3 regions of the Mesorhizobium sp. 1B3 genome follow, and region 1 is predicted to be linked to each of the others. Evidence: predicted binding sites of a transcription regulator. Region 1 holds the regulator's gene; each other region holds the start of a gene.
What was found. Region 1 encodes PhoB, which activates phosphate uptake and scavenging genes when phosphate is short. Its sites were predicted from a motif close to TGTCATNNANCTGTCAT; they were not measured.
Positions count from the first base shown of each region.

Region 2: a site for PhoB is predicted at 909-925, ahead of ACCO56_RS14500 (UDP-2,3-diacylglucosamine diphosphatase). Genes of this name have one in related genera too.
Region 3: a site for PhoB is predicted at 864-880, ahead of ACCO56_RS06555 (DUF1868 domain-containing protein). Genes of this name have one in related genera too.

Region 1 is NZ_JBJHDO010000024.1:32,328-34,513, reverse strand. Features, by position in the region: gene ACCO56_RS32560 (ABC transporter substrate-binding protein) at 1-592, opposite strand, end outside; gene phoB (phosphate regulon transcriptional regulator PhoB) at 733-1,422, opposite strand; gene phoU (phosphate signaling complex protein PhoU) at 1,502-2,186, opposite strand, start outside.
Region 2 is NZ_JBJHDO010000004.1:536,463-538,648, reverse strand. Features, by position in the region: gene ACCO56_RS14505 (SDR family oxidoreductase) at 85-849, opposite strand; gene ACCO56_RS14500 (UDP-2,3-diacylglucosamine diphosphatase) at 972-1,790, shown strand; gene ACCO56_RS14495 (MFS transporter) at 1,966-2,186, shown strand, end outside.
Region 3 is NZ_JBJHDO010000002.1:312,157-314,342, forward strand. Features, by position in the region: gene ACCO56_RS06555 (DUF1868 domain-containing protein) at 104-820, opposite strand; gene ACCO56_RS06560 (DUF4126 domain-containing protein) at 964-1,428, shown strand; gene ACCO56_RS06565 (FAD-containing oxidoreductase) at 1,425-2,186, shown strand, end outside.

The DNA of each region.
Region 1 (2,186 bases):
AAACGGACGTATCGGGCCGGGCATAGCGTTCCTCGGCGATGAGGTTCAGCCCATAGTCCTTGCCCATCGCCTTGAACTGGTTGACCCAGAGATCACCGTAGGAATCGGAGAAGCCGATATAGCCGACATTCTTCACCCCATCCTTCTGCATCCTGGCGAAGAGGGTGCGGGCGATGAGATCGGCGGCCTGCGGCAACACGAACGTCCATTTGGCGCCGGCGACATTGGGCGGCACCGGCGAGCAGGCGAGGTGCGGCGTGCCGGTTTCGGTCGCCACGCTGGAGACAGCGATGGATGCCGGAGTGAGCGCCGAGCCGATGATGACGTCGACCTTGTCGTCATTGGCGAAGCGCCTTGCATTGGTGGTCGCGACCGACGGGTCACCCGCGTCATCGAGCACGATGACGTTGAGTTTTTCGCCGTCGATTTCACTGGGCCACAGCTCGACGGAGTTCTTGAGCGGAATGCCGAGCGCCGCTCCCGGTCCGGTCGACGAGACGGTGACGCCGATCGTGACGTCGGCGCTGGCCGCCCCGGCCAGCAAGGGAAGCAAGAAGGTGGCGGCAGCCGCCGCGCGAATGAATCTTTTCATGCCAGTCCTCCCGATTGAGCGGATGGCGGCAGCCGCCCCCGCGCCAATTGTTATATTGTATAAGTATTATTCGGGAGTCAACGAGCCTCGCGAAGCGAGGTCGGATGAGGGGTTTTCGAGCGCCGGACAAGAAGGATCGTCTACGCCTCGTTGATGGCGTAGCCGGCGCCGCGGATGGTGCGGATGACGTCGGGCGCGCGCGGCGTGTTCACTGCCTTGCGCAACCGCCCGACATGGACGTCCACGGTGCGCTCGTCGATGTAGATCGTCTCGCCCCAGACATTGTCGAGAAGCTGGCTGCGCGAGAAGACGCGGCCGGGATGCTGCATCATGAATTCCAGCAGCCGGAACTCGGTCGGGCCGAGCTTGATCTCGCTTTTCTTGCGGTAGACGCGGTGCGACTCGCGGTCGAGCACGATGTCGCCCACCTTGAGCACGGTCGACAGCACTTCGGGCTTGGCCCGGCGCAGCAGCGCCCGCACCCGCGCGATGAATTCAGGCGTCGAGAAGGGCTTGACCAGATAGTCGTCGGCGCCGGTGGAGAGGCCGCGCACGCGGTCGCTTTCCTCGCCGCGCGCCGTCAGCATGATGATCGGCAGCCGCTCGGTCTCCGGCCGCATCCTGAGCCGACGGCAGAGCTCGATGCCGGAGACGGCCGGCACCATCCAATCGAGTACCAGGAGGTCGGGCACGTTTTCCTGAAGGCGAAGCTCGGCTTCGTCGCCGCGCGTGACGACCTCCACCTGATAACCCTCGGCTTCGAGATTGTAGCGCAGGAGAACGCAAAGCGGCTCCTCGTCCTCGACGACCATGATCTTGGGTGCAATCATCCGTCCTTGGCCTCCGTGGGCTAAGCAGGTTTCGAAAAAGTGGCCGACGTTTTTCCGACAGAAACCTGCTTGGAAGGGATTATTCGGCGAGCGCGATCTGCGATGTCTCGTCGAGCTTGGGGCGCTGCACCGGCAATTGCTCACCCGTCATCACATAATAGGCGTTCTCGGCGATATTGGTGACGTGATCGCCGATCCGCTCCAGATTCTTCGCGCAGAAGAGCAGATGCGTGCAGGCCGTGATGTTGCGCGGATCCTCCATCATGTAGGTGAGGAGTTCGCGGAAAATGGCCGTGTACTGGATGTCGATCTTCTCGTCGTCGGCGCGCAGCTTCACCAGCGCCTGCGTGTCGCGCGCCACATAGTGCTCGACCACGGCGTTGACCTGGACGAGCACCAGCGCCGACATCGCCTCGATGGAATGCGACAGCCCGCGCGGCATGACGCTCTGGCCGACCGCACCGACCCGCTTGGCGATGTTCTTGGCGAGATCGCCGACCCGTTCGAGATCGGCAGCCATGCGGATGGCGCCGACCACGGCCCTCAGATCCTGCGCCATGGGCTGGCGCTTGGCGATGATGGTGATGGCACGCTCGTCGAGCTCGCGCTGCTTGGCGTCCATCACCGCATCGTCGGAAATGACGCGCTGGGCGAGCGCGGTGTCGGAAGCGAGCAGTGCCTTGATCGAACCTTTCACCATCGCGCCGCCGAGATCGCCCATGTCGCGGATCAGCCGGTCGATGTGGCCGAGTTCCTCGTCGAAT
Region 2 (2,186 bases), on a different contig from region 1:
GTCCTCGTCGGCCGGCGAAGGAGCCAGCCTTGCGCGGTGTCTATAGCAATCGTGGATTCGCGAGGGGTCGCGAAAAAGCTCGTTTCAGAAGGCGCTTACATAGGCCCCGCCGTCAACCGGGATGTTTTGCCCGGTCAGGTATCCGGCATGTACGGAGCAGAGGAACGCGCAGATCTGCCCGAACTCCTCCGGCGTGCCCAGGCGCCTGGCTGGAATATCCGCGATCAGACGCGCATGGTGTTCCTCGGCCGAGGTGTTGCCTTGAAAGGCCCCACGCAGGCGATCGGTGTCCAGTTTGCCCGGCAACAGATTGTTGATCGTCACGTTGCGGCTCGCCACGGTGCGCGCGATTCCGGCGAGGAAGGCGGTCAATCCGGCGCGTGCGCCCGAGGAAACGTCCAGGCCTTCGATCGGAACATAGACGGACAGCGAGGTTATGTTGACGATGCGGCCGAAGCCGCGTTCGGCCATGCCGTCGACCACCGCTTTGACGAGCTCGATCGGGGTGATCATGTTCTTCATCACCCCGTCGAGAATTGCCTGCCGGTCGAGCTCGCGGAAATCCTTGGGCGGCGGACCGCCATTGTTGTTGACGAGGATATCGGGAGCGGGGAGGGCGGCAAGCATCGCCTTTTGCACGCCTGGCTGAGCCACGTCGCCGGCGATCTCGATCACATCGACCTTGTAGAGCTCGCGCAGTTCGGCCGCTGTCCTTGCCAGCACCGTCGCATCACGCCCATTGACGACAAGATTGCAACCGGCCTCGGCCAGGCCCATCGCGCAGCCACGGCCGAGCCCTTTGCTGGAGGCGCAGACGATCGCATTCTTGCCCTTGATCCCCAGGTCCATGTCGTAAGTCCTTTCAAAACACAGGAGCAACCTAGCCCGCGTCCGAACCGATCCGCAACCGTCATACGCCTGTAGCATGAATCGGCGCATAGGCAGGTCGAAGACAAGCCTTGGATCAGCCCATGTCCGGCACTGCCCCGCGCAAAGTTCGAACGCTCTTCATCTCGGATGTCCACCTCGGTTCGAAGATCGCCAAGGCCGATTATCTGATCGATTTCCTTCGCGTCCACGAAGCGGAAACCATCTATCTCGTCGGCGATATTGTCGACGGCTGGCGGCTGCGCCGCTCCTGGCACTGGCCTCAATCGCACAATGACGTAGTCCAGAAGCTGCTGCGCAAGGCGCGCAAGGGCGCGAAGGTCATCTATATCGCGGGCAATCACGACGAATTCCTGCGGGACTTCCAGGGTAGGCATTTCGGCGGCATCGAGGTTGCCGACCAGATGATCCATGTCGCGGCGGATGGGCGCCGTTATCTCGTCATCCATGGCGACCAGTTCGACGCCATCGTCCACAATGTGCGCTGGCTCGCCTATCTCGGCGATAAGGCCTACGATCTCGCAATCGTGGTCAACCGTGTGGTGGGCCGTGTCCGGCGGACGCTCGATCTGCCTTATTGGTCGTTCTCGTCCTGGGCGAAGGTGACCGTGAAGCGGGCGGTGAATTTCATCAGCGCTTTCCAGGCGATCGTCGCCGAGCAGGCCAGCAATGCGGGGGTCGATGGCGTCATCTGCGGGCATATCCATCACGCGGCAATGGAGGAGATCGGAGACGTCCGCTACATCAACACGGGTGACTGGGTGGAGAGCTGCACCGCTGTGGTGGAAAATTTCGATGGATCGATGGAGATCCTGCGCTGGACCGAATCGGCGGCGCGACCGGGGAACATGCCCGAACCGTTCGTGCCCGTGGTGATCGAAGGCAAGGCCGTCGCCGCCTGAATGGCAGGCCCGCCAACCGATTGGACCAGGACATTCCGATCCGCTACCGGGCGTGGTATCGAAGGTTTCGTGCCGGTCAGCAACAAGGCCGGCATCCTTCCCGGAATGTCCTTTGCCCTCGCTCCCGCCGCTCTCGCCCGAACAACTCGTCAAACCACGCCATTTCGAGCTGCGCATGTCGCTCGTTTTCGCTTTCCTGTTCGTTCCGCAGGGGATGCATCTTCCCTATTTTCCGCTCTGGCTGGAGGCGAAGGGGTTCGGTCCCGAGCACATCGCGGTGATCCTCTCGGCTCCGATGTTCCTGCGCGTCGTGACCACGCCTTTCGTCACCGCCTTCGCCGATCGGGCGAAAGATCGTGCCAACGTGTTGATCGTGCTTGTGGCGGCAGCACTGCT
Region 3 (2,186 bases), on a different contig from region 1:
TGCTCCAAAAGCGGGTATGTGGGGACGAAAATTCCTCGATCCTCGTGCCTTTACAGGAGGCCGGGGAACTCAAATCTCCTTTTGGGCCACAGCCAAGCGGCGTTCACCGCGCAAGGATTTTGAGCGGACGGAATTCGGTCATATCGGGAAACACGCAGAAAGCGGGGGCGTCGAGCTCGATCATCTCGAGTTCTTCGATCAAGGAATCCGTCAGCCTGACCAGCGCCGGAAGATAGGCCTCTTCCGCTCCGGCCGGCAGCCAGGTCTTAGGGTAGGCCAGAGTGATGTGGAACCTGTAGCTGTCGTGGTCGGGATGGCGATAGCCGAAGGGCACCGTCAAGTCGTCGCGCAGCCTGCGCAACACGCGTTCGTCTTCGTCGGTTGCGCCGGTCACGACGAGCCCGAGCGGCGTAACCGCAGCGGGCTTCATCCGGAAGGGCGGAGCTGGCGGGAAACCTTCCAGCCGCTCGAGAAAAAATCTCGTAGTCTCCTCGATCGGAACATCCGCGGACACCCCTTCGGGCCAGAAGCCGCGCTGACGTCGGCCTTCGACCGTGCCCTGAAAGATCGTCATATGGTAGCTGGAAACGGGCGTGTAGGCGAAACGATCGCCATGGGGCAGGTCGATCAATGCCTGTCTGACGCGCTCGAGCGCGGCTTGGGTGGGTGATCCCGCCACGACATGGCTGACCACCGTATTGCCTGGGGTTGGCAGAAACCTGCCGGACATGTCGAAGCGGATGCCGAGGTAACGTGGTGGCGCCGCCTTGCCGGTCTCGGTGAAGGTTTCGGCAAAGGCGTCGTTCGTTTCGAAGGCCATGAATCACCCCATTGCAGTTGAGCCGGCTGGGTAGCGACGGCGCGTGAAAGTCATGTGACAGGTACCCTTGCGGAAGCTCCAGGGATCGTGGACGATCCCTGCGCCTTGGCGTCAAGCAGCCGAGGTCCACCGAGGGGATCGAAATGTCGCTTTATCTGCTTGCATTATTGATAGGTATAGTCGCAGGCCTGCGGACTATGACGGCCCCGGCTGCCGTAAGCTGGGGCGCTTATCTCGGCTGGGTGCCGGTAGGAGGAAGCTGGGCCGCTTTCATGGGCCACTGGATCGCCGTTGCCGTGCTTTCCATAGCGGCAATCGCCGAGCTGATCGCGGACCAATTGCCGTCGACGCCGAGCCGCAAGGTGCCTCAGCAGTTCGGCGCCCGCATCGTGGCCGGCGGGCTGTCCGGTGCGGTGATCGGCGCCGGGGCGGGACTGACCGTCGGCGGGCTGGTCGCCGGAGCGATCGGAGCGGTGCTCGGCACCTATGGTGGCGCCGAGGCGAGGGCGCGCATGGCGCTGGCCTTTGGCCGGGACCGTCCGGCGGCGCTGATCGAAGACGCCGTGGCGATCCTGGGAGCGCTGTTGATCGTGGGGGCCGTGTCATGAAGTTCGATGCCATTATCGTCGGGGCCGGACAGGCCGGGCCGCCTCTCGCCGGTCGCCTCAGCGAGGCTGGCATGAGTGTCGCACTCGTTGAGCGCAAGCTGGTCGGCGGCACTTGCGTCAACACCGGCTGCATGCCGACCAAGGCCATGGTGGCGAGCGCCTATGCCGCTCACCTCGCGCATCGCGCCGCGGACTACGGCGTGACGCTGGCCGGCCATGTCGGCATCGACATGAAGGCCGTCAAGGCTCGCAAGGACAAGGTGTCGAACGACGCGCGCGGCAATCTCGAGACTTGGATCGGCGGCATGGCGAATTGCACGCTTTATCGCGGGCACGCCCGCTTCGAGAGTGCCCATGATATTCGTGTCTGCGACGAACTGCTTTCGGCGGACAGGATCTTCCTGAATGTCGGTGGGCGGGCATCGGTCCCCGACCTGCCGGGTGTCGGCGACATCGACTACCTCACCAACTCCTCCATGATGGATCTCGACCAATTGCCGCGCCATCTCGTGATCGCCGGAGGCAGCTATATCTCACTTGAATTCGCTCAGATGTTCCGCCGCTTCGGCAGCGAGGTCACGGTCATAGAGAAGGGAACGCGGCTGATCGCGCGCGAGGATGAGGATGTCTCGGCGGCGATCAAGGACATCCTCGAAAACGAGGGCGTCAGGGTCGAACTTGACGCCGCCGATATCAGTTTCGAGCGCCGTGGCAGCGATGTCGCGGTGGGCTTTCGGGCCGGCGAAGCGCCCGTCGTC